2 regions of the Streptomyces sp. NPDC048644 genome follow, and region 2 is predicted to be linked to the other one. Evidence: predicted binding sites of a transcription regulator. Region 2 holds the regulator's gene; the other holds the start of a gene.
What was found. Region 2 encodes HspR, which represses chaperone genes until heat shock. Its sites were predicted from a motif close to TTGAGNNNNNNNNNCTCAA; they were not measured.
Positions count from the first base shown of each region.

Region 1 (8,521 bases), on a different contig from region 2:
CAGCGCGAGCGGGCTCGTCAACTGGATGAAGGACTGGTTTTCGACCTACAAGGCGCGCACCGGGCGGGACGCCGTCATCTACACCTCCACCGACTGGTGGAAGCAGTGCACGGGCAACTACGCCGGGTTCGGCAGCGTCAACCCGCTGTGGGTGCCGCGCTACGGCTCGTCGGTCGGTGAACTCCCGGCCGGCTGGGGCTTCCACACCATCTGGCAGTACACCTCGACCGGACCGACCGTCGGCGATCACAACAAGTTCAACGGCGCCTACGACCGGCTCCAGGCGCTCGCCAACGGCTGACGGCGACGGCGACCGGTCCCGCCGGACCTGATCCGGCCGGGCACCGGGCAGCACCGCGGCCCCTCCCGCGTGTTCGTGCGGGAGGGGCCTGCTCCTGCCGCGTCCGTCACGCCGCGGCAGGGATCTCCCTGGCCGGCGCCCCGGGTGCGCGCACCGGGGCCGCCGCGTCGGTCAGCGCCAGCTCCAGCACCCGGCGGACGTCCGAGACCGGATGGACGTCGAGCGCGTCCAGGATCTCGGCCGGCACCTCGTCCAGGTCCGGTTCGTTGCGCTGCGGGATGATCACCGTCGTGATCCCCGCACGGTGCGCGGCGAGCAGCTTCTGCTTGACGCCGCCGACCGGCAGCACCCGCCCGGTCAGCGAGACCTCACCGGTCATCGCCACATCGGGCCGCACCTGCCGCCCCGACAGCAGCGAGGCCAGTGCGGTGGTCATCGTCACGCCGGCGCTCGGCCCGTCCTTGGGGACGGCGCCCGCCGGGACGTGCAGATGCACGCCGCGCTCCTTGAGATCGCCCACCGGAAGCTCCAGTTCCGCGCCGTGTGAGCGCAGGAACGACAGCGCGATGTGGGCCGATTCCTTCATCACGTCGCCGAGCTGACCGGTCAACTGGAGCCCCGATGCGCCGGTTTCCGGATCGGCGAGCGACGCCTCGACGTACAGCACGTCGCCGCCCGCTCCGGTGACGGCCAGGCCGGTGACCACGCCGGGCACCGCGGTCCGCCGCTCGGCCGGGTCCTGCGCCGACTCGGGTGTGTGGTGCGGTCGCCCGATCAGCGGGCGCAGCTGCCCGGCGCCGACCGCGAACGGCAGCTCCCGCTCGCCCAGTTCGTGCTGGGCCGCCACCTTGCGCAGCAGCCTGGACACCGCGCGCTCCAGATTCCGCACGCCGGCCTCGCGGGTGTACTCGCCCGCCAGCTTGCGCAGCGCGTCGTCCCCGACGGTCACCTCGCCCGGTTCGAGACCGGCCCGCTCCAGCTGGCGCGGCAGGAGGTGGTCCCGGGCGATGACGACCTTCTCGTCCTCGGTGTAGCCGTCGAGACGCACCAGCTCCATCCGGTCGAGCAGCGGCTCGGGGATGGCCTCCAGGACGTTGGCGGTGGCCAGGAACACCACGTCGCTGAGGTCGAGTTCGACCTCCAGGTAGTGGTCGCGGAAGGTGTGGTTCTGCGCCGGGTCCAGGACCTCCAGGAGGGCGGCTGCCGGGTCGCCGCGGTAGTCGGAGCCCACCTTGTCGATCTCGTCGAGCAGCACCACCGGGTTCATCGAACCGGCTTCCTTGACCGCCCGCACGATCCGCCCCGGCAGCGCGCCGACGTACGTGCGCCGGTGCCCGCGGATCTCCGCCTCGTCCCGCACCCCGCCGAGCGCGACCCGGACGAACCTGCGGCCCATGGCCCGCGCGACGGACTCGCCCAGCGAGGTCTTGCCGACCCCGGGCGGTCCGATCAGCGCGAGCACCGCGCCACCCGACCGGCGCCCACCGCCCTGACCTGCGCTTCCCTCATCCGCTGCGGCGCCGTCACCGGCCCGGCCCAGCAGGCCCGTGCCGCGCTCGGCCCGCCGCTTGCGGACGGCCAGGTACTCGGTGATGCGCTCCTTGACGTCCTCCAGGCCCGCGTGGTCGGCGTCCAGCACCTGCCGGGCGCCCGGGATGTCGTACGCGTCCTCGGTCCGCTCGTTCCACGGCAGTTCCAGAACGGTGTCCAGCCAGTTGCGGATCCAGGAACCCTCCGGGCTCTGGTCACTGGACCGCTCCAGCTTGTCGACCTCCTTGAGGGCGGCCTTGCGGACGTCCGCGGGCAGGCCGGCCGCCTCCACCCGGGCGCGGTAGTCCCCGCCCTCGTCCTCCGCGTCGCCGTTGATCTCCGCCAGCTCCTTGCGGACCGCCTCCATCTGCCGCCGCAGCAGGAATTCCCGCTGCTGCTTGTCGACACCCTCCTGGACGTCCTTGGCGATGGACTCGGCGACGTCCTGCTCGGCGAGGTGCTCGCGCAGCACTTCGGTGGCGTACTTCAGCCGGGCGACCGGATCGACGGTCTCCAGCAGGCGCACCTTCTGTTCGATGGTCAGGAACGGCGAGTAGCCCGAGTTGTCGGCGAGCGCCGCCACGTCCTCGATCTGCTGCACCCGGTCCACGACCTGCCAGGCACCGCGCTTGCGGAGCCAGCTGGTGGCCAGCGCCTTGTACTCGGTGACCAGTTCGGTGACGGCGCCGGGCAGCGCGCCCTCCCGGCCGGACTCGTCCGGTCCCGAACCCGGCACCGCCTCCTCGATGGCGCTGCCCTCCACCCACAGCGCGGCACCGGGTCCGGTCGTGCCGACCCCGATACGGACCCGGCGAAGGCCACGGATCAGCGCGCCGGGATCGCCGTCGGACAGCCGTCCGACCTGCTCGATCCGTCCGAGCGTGCCGATCGCCGTGTAGGTGCCGGTCCCGGACGCCGCCCGGGACGCGCCCCCGATCCGGGGCACAAGCAGCACCTCCGGCTTGTTACCCGGTACGGCGGCAGCCTGCGCGGCCTCCACCGCGGCCCGGACGTCGATGTCGGACAGATCCAGCGGCACCACCATGCCGGGCAGCACCACCTCGTCATCGAGGGGCAGCACGGGCAGAGTGAGCGAGGCGGACGACGAAGCCATGATCTCCCCTTCGGCAGGCAAGTTGAGCTTTACCCACTCAATGCAGAGCGCCCGGCAGATGTTCCCCGGTCCGTGTTCGCCGTGAGCGATCAGAGCCCGGACACCCCGGTCGCCCCGGCCGGCCGGACGCATCCCCGCCCCTCCGCGCCCCCAACTCCCCGGTACAGTGCGGCCCATGGGCGTTTTTTCCTGAGTACGCGCGCACGGTCCGCGACCTCGAGATCCACCACCCGGCAGCCGCCGGGACCGTCCGCATGCCATGCCGCACGGGCACCGCCCGGCGCATGCCGCCCGCACCACTCAGGAGACCCATGCCGCACCGCACCCCCACCCCCGCGCTCGACCGCCGCATCGAGCGGCTGCGCGAGGCCGCCCGCACCGAGCCCCGGCTGGACGGCGTCCTGCTGTACGGCTCCTGGACGCTCGGCGAGGCCGACGCGTACTCGGACATCGAGGCGTACCTCTACGTACGCGACCAGGACGCCGACGCCTTCGACGGACGGGAGTTCATCGAGCGGCTGGCCCCGCTGAAGCTGGCGTACACCAATATGTACGGGATCCTCGCCGTCGTCTTCGACGATCTGATGCGCGGGGAGTTCCACGTCGAGGCGGCAGGCACCGGCATCGATGAAGTCCCCTCCTGGCGCGGCATGGTGCAGCTGCCCGACCCTGAGGCCGCGGTCCTGCTCGACCGCAGCGGACGGCTGACCGCAGCGGCCCGCGGGCTCGCCGGCTTCGTCCCGCCCGAGCCGGTCGGCACGGCCCGGCAGCTCACCGCCGAGCTGGCCAACTGGACCCTGATGCTCGCCCAGGTGCTGGCCCGCGGCGAGACCGCCCGCGCCCACGCCCTGCTGCACACCGTCGTCGCCCCGTTGCAGCTCCAGCTGTGCCGCCTGCTGCGCGAATCCACCGCGCACTGGCTCACCCCGAGCCGCAACCTGGAGCACGACCTGCCGGCCGCCGACCGCGCCCGCTACGCCGCGACCACGGCCGCCGCGGAGCCTGCGGCGGTCCGCGCCGCGGCCCGGCACAGCTGGCGGTGGAGCCGCGATCTCGCCACGGAGGCCGCCGCCCGATGGGACCTCACCCTCCCCGTCTCCCTCCACCAGGAGATCGCGGGCCTCCTGGCCGCCTGAACTCCGTTGTCAGGACGCCCCGTCGGCGCCCCGGGCCTCTGCGCCGACCGCAAGGGTCCGGGGGGGGGCGGCTACTGCCCCATATGAACGAGCTCCCACACATGCCCGTCCGGGTCCTGGAAGCTGGCGCCGTACATCGGGCCCTCCTCCATCACCGGCTTCCAGGGGCTGCCGCCGGCCGCGAGTGCCTTGGCGAGGAGGTCGTCGACCTCCCGGCGGCTGTCGGCCGAGAGGCAGTTCAGGACCTCGGTGCCGGTGGCGGTGTCGCTGATCTCGTCGTTGATGAAGTCCTTGAAGCGGGCCTCGGCGAGCAGCATCACGTAGATGTTCTCGTCGATGACCACGCAGGTGCAGCTCTCGTCGGAGAAGGTGGGATTCGCCTCGAAGCCGAGCGCCGCGAAGAAGCGGGTCGACCTGGCGACGTCCTTGACCGGCAGGTTTACGAAGATCATGCGCATGTGCTGGCCCCTTCCTGGTGCACGGCGGGGACGCGGGCCAAGGCCGGCGCCGGGTGCCCGGGGCCGACGGCCGGCCCGGGTGCACACCACCGAGTACAGCGCGCCCGCCACCGGGCCGCCACCGCGTGCCCGGCCTCCCGTCAGCCCGCGCGTTCCGTCCGCAGGGCCGGGTGGCCGAGGTCGCCGCGCAGCGGTTCCGGGCGGGCCCGCCGGGCGCGACGGCGGCGGAGCAGCGGCCAGCTCACCACCCCGAGGGCGAGCGCGAGGAGGTGCCCCCAGGCCGCCATCGGATCGACGAAGGCCACCACGTCGCCGACGGCCAGGTAGCCGACGCCGGCCAGCAGCGGCCACCTCAGCCGTCCCGGCAGCAGCCCTGCGAGCGCGCCGGTGCAGGTCATCACGCCGAAGCTGATGCCGTAGTCGAGGCGGTGCAGCGAGCTGACCGGCAGCTGACCTGCGGCGACGGCGAAGCCGACCGGCAGTTCCGTGGCGAGGGTGGCCAGTACGTGGCCGCCCGCGAACACCGCGGCGGCGCCCAGGCTCCCGATGCGGCGCTCCAGGGCCGTCAGCACGAACAGGAAGGCGACGGCGAACCCCGAGGTCACCCCGCCGGCTATCCACAGGGCGCTGGCGACGAGTACCAGCAGCGGGGTGTGGGTGAGGTGCGCGACGTCGGTGCTGGAGCCGCGCAGCAGCTCGCCGACGAACGCGGGGGCGGCGTGGGCGGCGATGAAGGAGGTCACCAGGAGGACGAGCGTGTAGCCGAAGGTGAAGGGGGTGCCGGTGGGGCTGGGCAGCAGCAGCCGGAGCCGGCTCAGCGCGGCCACCACGCGCGCCCGCCCCGCCGCGGGGACGGCGCCCGCGTCCGCGGTGTCAGGCGCGGGCCCGGTGGGCGGCGCCACCTCATCGACGCGTACGGACGGCGGTCCGGCGGGCTGCCGGGGCAGCTTCCCGAAGCCGGCCGGTCCGGTGCCCGCCCGCGCGGTGTCCGCGGTGTCCGCGGTGTCCACCAAGCTCACCGTTCCGGGCTCCTTCCGTTCAGGCACTCGCGTCGGCCGTCTCCCCGGCCGCGCTCCGCTGTGCACAACGTGCGGGACAGCGTGCCTGTTCAACCCATGAGCGAGCTGTGTAAGTGAAGTGCGTCACAAGCACTTCGCCGCGGGCAACCCGTTCGGGGCGCACCACGTCCGCTCCGGCGCCGCGCCCCCAGAAGGTGGACCGGCGTGGACCGGGCCCGCCAGGATGGCCGGATGGCTCCCGTTCCCCCTTCTCCCTCGACGGCCGGCCTCCCCGAAGGCCCGCGCACCCTCGACCGCCGCGAGGGCCCGTACGGCGAAGTGGTCCTGCGGCGGCGGCGCGCAGGTGACGCGGCGGTCTACGAGATCATCGCCAACGGCTGCTTCCTGATGGACACGTCCGACGGCAGGTCCGAGCGGCTGCTGATCGATGCCGCACTGGCCGAGCTGCCGCAGGACCGGCAGCGCCCCGCCCTGCTGATCGGCGGCCTGGGCGTCGGGTTTTCCCTGGTCAGAGCGGTGCGGGAGGAGCGCTGGGGCAGGATCACGGTCGTCGAGCGGGAGGCCGCGGTGATCGGCTGGCACCGCCATGGGCCACTGGCGGAACTCTCCGGCGGCGCCCTGGCGGACCCGCGGACGCGGATCGTGCACGCGGATCTGGTCGCCCATCTGCACGACGGTGCGGGCCGGGAGACCTTCGACGCGCTGTGCCTGGACATCGACAACGGGCCCGACTGGACGGTCACCGAGGACAACGGCGGCCTCTACACGCCGGCCGGTCTCGCGGCCTGCCGGGACCGGCTCGCACCGGGCGGCGTGCTCGCCGTCTGGTCGGCCCAGCCGTCGCCCGCCTTCGACCTCGCCCTCCGGAATGCCGGATTCCAGGGGGTACGTACGGAAGAGATCCCTGTTGCCCGAGGCGTCCCCGACGTGGTGCATCTCGCGCGCAAGGGCGCGTAGCCGACAGTCACACCGTGCCCTTACGCTGCTCCCCTGGACAGGAGTCCGGCGCGACACCGCCCGCCCCCACCGGCGGGCTGCGCGCTGCCGGGCCGCCTCGTCCAGCACTACGCGACCACGCACACGGGGACATGCAGGGGCGGGCGATGGACCAGACTCAGACCAGCCAGGGCGGTACCGCCGCGGCCACGCCGGGCGCCCAGCGCCGGGTGCTGGTCGTCGAGGACGACCCGACGATCGTGGATGCCATCGCGGCCCGGCTGCGCGCCGAGGGCTTCCAGGTGCAGACCGCCACCGACGGCCCGGCCGCGGTGGACACCGCCGAGGCGTGGCAGCCCGATCTGCTGGTCCTGGACGTGATGCTGCCGGGCTTCGACGGCCTGGAGGTGTGCCGCCGGGTCCAGGCCCAGCGCCCGGTACCGGTGATGATGCTGACCGCGCGCGACGACGAGACCGACATGCTGGTCGGGCTCGGGGTCGGCGCCGACGACTACATGACCAAGCCGTTCTCGATGCGGGAGCTGGCCGCGCGGGTGCACGTCCTGCTGCGCCGCGTCGAGCGCGCCGCGCTGGCCGCGCACACCCCGCGCAGCGGCATCCTGCGCCTGGGCGAGCTGGAGATCGACCACGCGCAGCGCCGGGTGCGGGTGCGCGGCGCCGATGTGCACCTGACGCCCACCGAGTTCGACCTGCTGGTCTGCCTGGCGAACACCCCGCGCGCGGTGCTCTCCCGTGAGCAGCTGCTGGCCGAGGTGTGGGACTGGGCGGACGCCTCCGGGACGCGCACGGTCGACAGCCACATCAAGGCACTGCGCCGCAAGATCGGCGCCGAGCGCATCCGCACGGTCCACGGCGTCGGCTACGCCCTGGAGACCCCGCCCGCATGACGCGGTGGTGGCAGGCCCGCGCCCGCGGGCTGGGTGAGCGGCTCTGGGACGGGCTGCGACCGCTGGATCCCTACCGTTCGGTGAAGGCCGCGCTCGGTGCGCTGGTCATCGTCTCGGTGATCATCACGACGCTGCTGGTGTTCGTGGCGATGCACTCGGCGACCGAGCTGCGGGTGATCACCGTCTTCTCGATCATCGCCTCGCTGCTGATCACCCAGTTCGTGGCGAACAGCCTGACCGCGCCGCTCGGCGAGATGACCGACGTGACGCGGTCGATGGCACAGGGCGACTACACGCGCAGGGTGCGCTCGGAGCGCCGGGACGAGTTCGGCGACCTGGCGGACGCGTTCAACCGCATGGCCGCCGACCTGGAGGCGGTGGACACCCACCGCAAGGAACTGGTCGCGAACGTCTCGCACGAGCTGCGGACGCCGATCGCCGCGTTGCGTGCGGTGCTGGAGAACGTCGTGGACGGGGTCTCCGAGCCCGATCCGGAGACGATGCGGACGGCGCTGAAGCAGACCGAGCGTCTTGGCAGGCTGGTCGAGCACCTGCTGGACCTCTCCCGCCTGGACAACGGCGTGGTGCCGCTGCACAGCCGCCGCTTCGAGGTGTGGCCCTACCTGTCGGGCGTGCTCAAGGAAGCCAACATGAGCCGCGGCGCCTCGACCCTTGCCGGGCTCGCCGGATCCGGCACCCACACCCGGACGGACGTCCATCTGCACCTCGACGTCTCGCCCCCGGAGCTGACCGCGTACGCGGACGCCGAGCGGCTGCACCAGGTCGTGGCCAATCTGATCGACAACGCGATCAAGCACAGCCCGCGGCACGGGCGGGTCACCGTGCACGCCCGGCGGGGCGAGGGGCCCGAGAGCCTGGAGCTGGACGTGCAGGACGAGGGGCCCGGCATTCCCGAGTCGGAGCGCTACCGCGTCTTCGAACGGTTCAACCGCGGCGGTCCCGCGGCATCGGGACCGGGGGCCGACGGGGGCACCGGACTCGGCCTGGCGATCGCACGCTGGGCGGTGGATCTGCACGGCGGCCGGATCGGGGTGGCCGAATCCACCCGTGGGTGTCGCATCCGGGTCGCCCTTCCGGGAACGGAGTCAAGTCGAGGTT
Region 1 covers NZ_JBICVO010000004.1:264,567-273,087, forward strand. Annotated here, with positions in the region: gene ACGFNI_RS10810 (lysozyme) at 1-301, shown strand, start outside; gene lon (endopeptidase La) at 408-2,945, opposite strand; gene ACGFNI_RS10820 (nucleotidyltransferase domain-containing protein) at 3,257-4,081, shown strand; gene ACGFNI_RS10825 (VOC family protein) at 4,153-4,539, opposite strand; gene ACGFNI_RS10830 (rhomboid-like protein) at 4,680-5,558, opposite strand; gene ACGFNI_RS10835 (spermidine synthase) at 5,790-6,515, shown strand; gene ACGFNI_RS10840 (response regulator transcription factor) at 6,662-7,402, shown strand; gene ACGFNI_RS10845 (ATP-binding protein) at 7,399-8,521, shown strand, end outside.
Region 1: a site for HspR is predicted at 2,968-2,986, ahead of lon (endopeptidase La). Genes of this name have one in related genera too.

Region 2 (8,521 bases):
GGAGCCGTACTACGACTCGTACGCCGCCTGCATCGCGATGGCCGGCGGCACCCGCGTCCCGGTGACCCTCCGCCCGGACCCGGAGAGCGGCACCTACGCACTCGACCTGGACGAACTGCGCGACGCCGTCACCGACCGCACCCGCCTCATCCTCCTCAACACCCCGCACAACCCCACCGGGACCGTCCTGTCCCGCGACGAGCTGGCCGAGATCGCCCGCCTGGCCTGCGAACGCGACCTCCTCGTGATCACCGACGAGGTCTACGAACACCTGGTCTTCGAGGGCGAGCACCTGCCCCTCGCGTCCTTCCCCGGCATGCACGGGCGGACCGTCACCATCGGCTCGGCGGGCAAGACCTTCTCCTTCACCGGGTGGAAGGTCGGCTGGGTCACCGCGGCCCCCGAGCTGATCAGCGCCGTCCGCTCGGCGAAGCAGTTCCTCACCTACGTCTCCGCCGGCCCCTTCCAGTACGCCGTCGCCGAGGCGCTCGCGCTGCCCGACGGCTACTTCACGGCGCTGCGGGACGACCTGCGCGCCAAGCGCGACATCCTGGCCCGCGGCCTGGCCGACGCCGGTTTCGGCGTCTACCGCCCGGCCGGCACCTACTTCATCACCACCGACATCCGCCCCCTCGGCTTCGACGACGGCTTCGCCTTCTGCCGGGCGCTGCCCGAGCGGGCCGGCGTCGTCGCCATCCCCAACGCCGTCTTCTACGACCACCGGGACGAGGGCGCCCCGTTCGTGCGCTTCGCGTTCTGCAAGAGCACCGACGTCCTCCAGGACGCGGCGGCGCGGCTGAAGACCCTGGCCGGCTGACGGCCCCGGACGCGCGCGGGCCCCCGGAGCAGATCGCTCCGGGGGCCCGCGCGCACCGTGGTCGGCAAGAGGGTCTCAGCCCTCGTCGTCGCCCGGCTTCTCGTCGCCTTCGATCTCGGACTCCAGGCCGAGCTGCTCGACGATCCACTTGTCGAACTCGATCGACGCGCGGACCCAGCTGACGGTGCTCGACACGAAGTGTTCGAGCGCGACGCCGGTGCCGATCAGCATCGACGCCTCACCGATCAGGCGGACGGTGCCGTCGTCGTGGGTGTGGGTGTAGGCCTTGGGCCACAGCGTCCGGCGGTTCCAGTCGTCGATCGCCTCCAGCAGCTTCGACTTGTCGTCGATGCCGTGCGGGCGGTCGTAGAACGTACGGACGGAGAAGATCTGCTGCTCCTCCTCCCCACGGAACATGAAGTACGTGCGGAACTGCTCCCACGGGGCGGCGAGATCGCCTTCCTCGTCGACTACGTACTTCAGCTCCATCTGGTCGAGGAGCTGCTTGACCAAGTCCTGGTCGGGCACGACGGGCCCCTCAGGCCCCGACGGCTGCGGTTCGGGCTGGCCCCCGAAATTCGGAATCGAGGACGGGTCGATGCTCACCGTGGATTTCCCTTCGTATGGTCTGCGCCATTCTCCGCCATGCCCGCCCCGTCCTGGCAAGCCGAACGGGGCGGGGCGGAGCGTGGCGCCGCTCAGACGGCCGCGCGGGCCGGCTCCACGGAGAGGTGGTCGCCGTCGACGTCCACCCGCACGGTGTCGCCGTCCAGCACCTCGCCCGCCAGGATGGCGCGCGCCAGCTGGTCGCCGATGGCCGTCTGGACCAGGCGGCGCAGCGGGCGGGCCCCGTAGGACAGGTCCGGTGCCGGGGCGCCGTCGACCGGTTCCCTGCCGAGCCAGGCGAGCCAGGTCAGGGCCTGGTCGGTGACGTCCAGCGTCAGCCTGCGGTCGGCGAGGCGGCCCTGGAGGTGGTCGAGCTGGATCCGGGCGATCCGCTGGAGCTGGTCCGTGCCGAGCGGGTGGAAGACCACCACGTCGTCGAGGCGGTTGAGGAACTCCGGACGGAAGGAGCCGCGGACGGTCTCCAGGACCTTCTCCTTCTTCTGATCCTCCTTGAGCAGGGGGTCCATCAGGAAGTTCGAGCCGAGGTTGGAGGTCAGGATGAGGATGGTGTTGCGGAAGTCGACGGTGCGGCCCTGGCCGTCGGTGAGCCGGCCGTCGTCCAGCACCTGGAGGAGGACGTCGAAGACCTCGTGGTGGGCCTTCTCGACCTCGTCCAGGAGCACCACGGAGTACGGGCGGCGGCGTACCGACTCGGTGAGCTGGCCGCCCTCCTCGTAGCCGACGTAGCCGGGCGGGGCGCCGACCAGCCGGGCGACGGAGTGCTTCTCGCCGTACTCGCTCATGTCGATGCGGACCATCGCCCGCTCGTCGTCGAAGAGGAAGTCGGCGAGCGCCTTGGCCAGTTCGGTCTTGCCGACGCCGGTCGGGCCGAGGAAGAGGAACGAGCCGGTGGGGCGGTCCGGGTCGGCGATGCCCGCGCGGGTGCGGCGCACCGCGTCCGACACGGACCGTACGGCCTCGCGCTGACCGATCAGCCGCTTGCCCAGCTCCTCCTCCATGCGCAGCAGCTTCTGCGTCTCGCCTTCGAGGAGACGGCCTGCGGGGATGCCGGTCCAGGCGCCGACCACGTCCGCGATGTCGTCGGGGCCGACCTCCTCCTTGACCATCGGCGCCGTGGCGCTCCCGTCGTCGGCGCCCTTGCTCGCCTCCTGCTCGGCCTCCGCCTCGGCGGCTGCCTCCAACTCCCGCTCCAGGCCGGGGATTTCGCCGTAGAGCAGCTTGGACGCGGTGTCGAAGTCGCCGTCGCGCTGCGCGCGGTCGGCCTGGCCGCGCAGCTCGTCGAGCTTCTCCTTCAGCTCACCGACGCGGTTGAGGCCCTGCTTCTCCTTCTCCCAGCGGGCGGTCAGGCCGCGCAGCTCCTCCTCCTTGTCGGCGAGGTCCTTGCGCAGCTTCTCCAGCCGCTGGACGGAACCGGCGTCGGTCTCGTTCTTGAGCGCCAGCTCCTCCATGCGCAGCCGGTCCACGGACCGCTGGAGCTCGTCGATCTCGACCGGCGACGAGTCGATCTCCATCCGCAGCCGCGACGCGGCCTCGTCGACCAGGTCGATGGCCTTGTCGGGGAGGAACCTGGAGGTGATGTAGCGGTCGGAGAGGGTGGCAGCCGCGACCAGCGCGGAGTCCGCGATGACGACCTTGTGGTGCGCCTCGTAGCGCCCCTTGAGGCCGCGCAGGATGGCCACCGTGTCCTCGACGGTCGGCTCGGCGACCAGCACCTGCTGGAAACGCCGCTCCAGCGCCGGGTCCTTCTCGATCCGCTCGCGGTACTCGTCGAGGGTGGTCGCGCCGACCATCCGCAGCTCGCCGCGGGCCAGCATCGGCTTGAGCATGTTGCCCGCGTCCATCGCGGAGTCGCCGCCGGCGCCCGCGCCGACGACCGTGTGCAGCTCGTCGATGAAGGTGATGACCTGGCCGTCGCTGGACTTGATCTCCGCGAGTACGGTCTTGAGCCGTTCCTCGAACTCGCCGCGGTACTTCGCGCCGGCGACCATCGCCCCCAGGTCGAGCGCGACCAGCCGCTTGTTGCGCAGCGACTCGGGCACGTCACCCTTGACGATGCGCTGGGCCAGACCCTCGACGACCGCGGTCTTGCCGACACCCGGCTCACCGATCAGCACCGGGTTGTTCTTCGTCCGCCGGGACAGCACCTGCACGACGCGGCGGATCTCGTGGTCCCGGCCGATGACCGGGTCGAGCTTGCCGTCACGGGCCGCAGCCGTGAGGTCCGTACCGAACTTCTCCAGCGCCTTGTACGTGCCCTCCGGGTCGGCGTTGGTCACCCGGCGCCCGTCGCGCGCCTCCTCGAAGGCCGCCAGCAGCTTCTTGGCGGACGCGCCCTGCTGCTCCAGCAGCTCACCGGTGGCGCCGCCCTTGGCCGCGATGCCGATGAGCAGGTGCTCGGTGGAGACGTAGGCGTCGCCCAGTTCCTTGGCGCGCTGCGCGGCGTCCGTGATGACGGCGAGCAGCTCGCGGTCCGGCTGCGGCGGCGCGACCGTCGAGCCCTGCACGCTGGGCAGCGCGGCGAGCCTGCGCTCGGCCCCCGACCGCAGCGCTGCGGCGTCCGCGCCGACGGCGGCCAGCAGGTCGGTGATGTTCGCGTTGCTGTCGGCCTGGCCCGCCAGGAGCGCGAGCAGCAGATGCGCGGACGTCATGTCCGCATGTCCGGCGGCCACCGCCCGCTCGTTGGCGGCGCTCAGCACTTCCCGGCTCTTGTTGGTCAGCTCGGCGTCCACGTTCGCGCGTTCCTCCTCGTACTCGTGCTGTGATCCTGGGGCCGACCCGAGGCCGGTCTGCTCACACCAACGTGCGATAAGTTGAGTCTATTCCACTCAAGGTTGTTTCGGGGCCTGCGCTCGGCACTTTTCCGGACGCAGGGGCCCACACGTGTGAGTGAACCGGGCCGGACCAGGCTCCGCCACCGGCGGCCGTTGGGGAGGCTGGCCTTCCAGCACAAGGAGGTGCAGCATGACGGCTATGGCACACGAGCCCATGCCTACGCAGACGGACATCCTCCTCGAAGGGTTTCTCGCCCTGGACACACCAAGCGGCTTCAGGGCCGAGCTCATCGAGGGGGAAATCGTTGCGACGCCACCGCCGGACGGCGACCACGAGTACTACCTGAGCACCGTCTTCAAACAGGTGTTGCGGAAGTCCGCAACACCCATGGACCTCTCGGGACACAAAGGGCTCATCCTCTCCGGCACCGGGGCCCGGCCCGCGGACCACGTGATCCCCGACGCCACCTTCGCCCCGGAGGCTCTCCGCCTCTTCCAGGGAGCACCCCCCTGGATGCCCAGCGACGGCGTTGCGATGGTCGTCGAGGTGACGTCGAGCAAGCCCTACGCGGACCGCGTCGCCAAACGCCACGGCTACGCCCGCGCCGGCATCCCGCTCTACCTCCTCGTGGACCGCGACAAGTCCGCGACCACCCTGTTCAGCGAGCCGGAGAAAGGCGACTACCTGACCCGCCACACCGCCCTCTTCGGCAAGTCCATCGCCCTCCCCGCCCCCTTCTCCTTCGACCTGGAGACCGGCGACTTCCTCTGAGCCCGTGAGCGCCCTCCCCATGGCGCGCCGCCGCAATTACGCTTCCCCCATGGCCCACGACCTCGCCGCCCTCAGCCCCGAGTACCTCACCTTCTGGGGCGAGTACTTCATGCCGACGCTGACCACCCTGCGCCCGGACGGCACCCCGCACGTCGTCCCGGTCGGCGTCACCTACGACGCGGGCGAGCGGATCGCGCGGATCATCACCCGCAAGGGCAGCACCAAGGTCAAGAACGTCCGGGCCGCGGGCGCGGACGGCGCGCGGGTCGCGGTGTGCCAGGTCGACCGCGGTCGCTGGGCGACGCTTGAGGGCATCGCGCGGGTGCGGACGGACGCCGACGCGGTGGCGGACGCCGTCCACCGGTACGCCGAGCGCTACGGCAGGACGCCGGGCCCCAACCCCGACCGCGTCATGATCGAGATCGCGGTGACCAAGGCGCTCGGCCGCGCCTGAGCCAGGGCCCCCGGCGGGGGTATCGTCGCCCCCACCGTCGCGACGCCCCGGAGGGCACGATGAACGCGGTCCGTGTCACGGCGATCGCCTGCCTGATGCCGCTGTCCGAGCTGGACGAGGAACCGTTCCTGGTCGACGACCGCGGCCAGCACGAGATGTGCGGACAGTGGGCGGCGGCCCGTGACTTCCACCTGACCTGCCGGCTCAGCCTGCACCGCCTGCGCGCCGACCACGACCAGCTGTGGCGCGACGTCGAGCAGGGCCTCGTCGACGTGTTCGTGGCGCCGCACCGCAGAGTGCTGGAGCACGCCGTCGACGACGCCGACGCCTTCGCCGAGCGGTGCGCGGCGGCCGGCGTGCGGCTGGCGACCGCCGACCTCGACGAGCCGGTCTACACCCCGGCGATGAAGTCGCACGTGCACCGCAGGCTGTCGATGCCGACCGCGGGCTACAACGGCTGCTAGCCGGCCGCGGGCAAGCGAAAGGGCCGGGTCTCCCCGGCCCTTCCCCTGCTCGGATGCCGCTACTCGCCGCGCTTGGGGCGCCACACCACCAGCGCGCTGGTCTGCTGCACGTCCTGGTACGGCACCAGGTCGCGGCGGTAGGAGGCGTGCACCGCCGCCTCGCGCTGCTGCATCGCGCTGGCCGCGCCCTCCAGGGCGCCCTGGAGTTCGGCGACCCGCTGCTGGAGCGCGGCCACCTGGTTCTCCAGCTCGATGATGCGCTTGATGCCGGCGAGGTTGATGCCCTCGTCCTGGGACAACTGCTGCACCGTACGGAGCAGTTCGATGTCCCGGGCGGAATAGCGGCGGCCCCGCCCGGCCGTACGGTCGGGCGAGACCAGACCCAGCCGGTCGTACTGCCGCAGGGTCTGCGGATGCAGGCCGGAGAGCTGAGCCGCGACGGAGATGACGTACACCGGCGAATCTTCGGTCAGTTCATACGGGTTCCGACGATGCCCGCCCCGGCTGTCCATCTCAAGCTCCCTTCGCGGCCTGGAACAGCTCTGCCCGCGGATCCTCTCCCGCGGTCGCCTCGCGATAGGCCGCCAGCGATTCCCTGGCCTTGTCGCCGAGTTCCTGAGGAACGACCACCTCAATGGTGACCAGCAGGTCGCCGCGGGTGCCGTCCTTGCGGGCCGCGCCCTTGCCCCGGGCCCGCATGGTGCGTCCGTTGGGAGTGCCGGGCGCGATCTTCAGCGTCACCGGCGGGCCGCCCAGCGTCGGCACCCGGACCTCGCCGCCGAGCGCGGCCTCAGGGAAGGTGACCGGCACCGTGACGGTGAGGTTGTCGCCCTTGCGGCCGAAGACGGGGTGGCTGTCGACGTGGACCACGACGTACAAGTCGCCCGCCGGGCCGCCCTGTTCACCAGGAGTGCCCTTGCCGCGCAGCCGGATGCGCTGCCCGTCCGACACCCCGGCCGGGATGCGGACCTGCATCGTGCGCGCGCTCGTCGCCCGGCCGCTGCCCTTGCAGACCTCGCACGGGTCCTGGGCGATCAGGCCCCGGCCCTTGCAGTCGGCGCACGGATCGGTGAGGGAGAAGCCGCCGCCCGCGCCCCGGCTGACCTGCCCGGTGCCGACGCAGGTCGGGCAGACCCGCGGCGTACCGTTTTTGTCGCCGGTGCCCGAGCACGCCTTGCACGGCGCCTGGCTGGACATCCGCAGCGGGACCGTGGCCCCGTCCACCGCCTCGGTGAAGCTGAGCGTCACCTCGGACTCGACGTCCTGGCCGCGGCGCGGCTGGGTACGCGTCCCGGCGCCGCCGCGGTTGAAGAGGCCGCCGAAGACGTCCCCGAGCCCGCCGCCGAAGCCGCCGCCCTGCCCTTGTCCCTGGCCCTGCGAGCCCCCGAAGAGGTCGCCCAGGTCGAAGTTGAAGCTGCCGCCGCCCGCGCCGGGGCCCGGCCGGTAGCCGCCGTTGCCGAACAGCGCCCGCGCCTCGTCGTACTCCTTGCGGCGCTTGGGGTCACCGAGGATGTCGTTCGCCTCGGAGATCTCCTTGAAGCGCTCCTCGGCCCTGGCGTCACCGGTGTTGGCGTCCGGGTGGTTCTCCCGGGCGAGCTTGCGGTACGCCTTCTTGATCTCGGCGTCGGTGGCGTCCTTGGGGACGCCGAGGACCTTGTAGTAGTCCTTCTCGACGAAGTCCTTGGTGCTCATCCCCGACGTCCCTCCTTCCGCGTCTTCTTCTCTGCCGTCCGCACGTCAGCCCTCGTCCGGGCCACCGTTTTCCTCGTCCGAAGGCTTGCTGTCCTCTTCGGAGGCGGACTTGGTGCCCTGGGCGCCCGGCTGCGGCTCGGCGACCGCGACCCGCGCGGGGCGGATCGTTCGTTCACCGATGCGATACCCGGGCTGAAGGATCGCCACGCACGTCGTCTCCGTGACGTCGGGCGCGTACGAATGCATCAGGGCTTCGTGGATCGTCGGGTCGAAGGGCTCGCCCTCCTTGCCGAACTGCTGGAGGCCCAGCTTGGCGACCACGGTCTCCATGGATTCGGCGACCGACTTGAAGCCGCCGACCAGCTCGCCGTGCTCACGGGCACGGCCCACGTCGTCGAGCACCGGAAGGAGCTCGGACAGGAGGTTCGCCGCGGCGATCTCCTTGACCGTGACCCGGTCCCGCTCGACCCGGCGGCGGTAGTTCTGGTACTCCGCCTGGAGCCGCTGGAGGTCCGCGGTGCGCTCGTTGAGCGCCGTACGCACCTGGTCCAGCTGCGCCGTGAGCGCGATGTCGGATGTGTCGGGCTTGTCGTCCCCGGCCGGGGCCGAGCCCGCCTTGTCGGCGGACTCGGCACGCTGCGCCGCGTCGTCAGGGTGTCCTGCGGACTCGGTGCCGGAAGGGACGTCGGGCTTCTCCTCGAAGCCCGGGGTCTCCTCCGTCACGCGGCACCATCCTTCTTCGGCTTCTCGTCGTCGACGATCTCGGCGTCCACGACGTCGTCATCGGCCTTGGCCTGCTCGGCGCCTTCGGCACCCGCAGCACCCTCGGCGCCACCCGCGGCCTGGGCGTCGGCGTACATGGCCTGGCCCAGCTTCTGCGAGACGGCGGCGACCTTCTCGGTGGCGGTGCGGATCTCGGCGGTG
Region 2 covers NZ_JBICVO010000006.1:109,427-117,947, forward strand. Annotated here, with positions in the region: gene ACGFNI_RS15560 (pyridoxal phosphate-dependent aminotransferase) at 1-817, shown strand, start outside; gene ACGFNI_RS15565 (YbjN domain-containing protein) at 893-1,423, opposite strand; gene clpB (ATP-dependent chaperone ClpB) at 1,516-4,173, opposite strand; gene ACGFNI_RS15575 (Uma2 family endonuclease) at 4,415-4,987, shown strand; gene ACGFNI_RS15580 (TIGR03618 family F420-dependent PPOX class oxidoreductase) at 5,037-5,441, shown strand; gene ACGFNI_RS15585 (hypothetical protein) at 5,501-5,905, shown strand; gene ACGFNI_RS15590 (heat shock protein transcriptional repressor HspR) at 5,965-6,417, opposite strand; gene dnaJ (molecular chaperone DnaJ) at 6,419-7,597, opposite strand; gene grpE (nucleotide exchange factor GrpE) at 7,643-8,320, opposite strand; gene dnaK (molecular chaperone DnaK) at 8,317-8,521, opposite strand, start outside.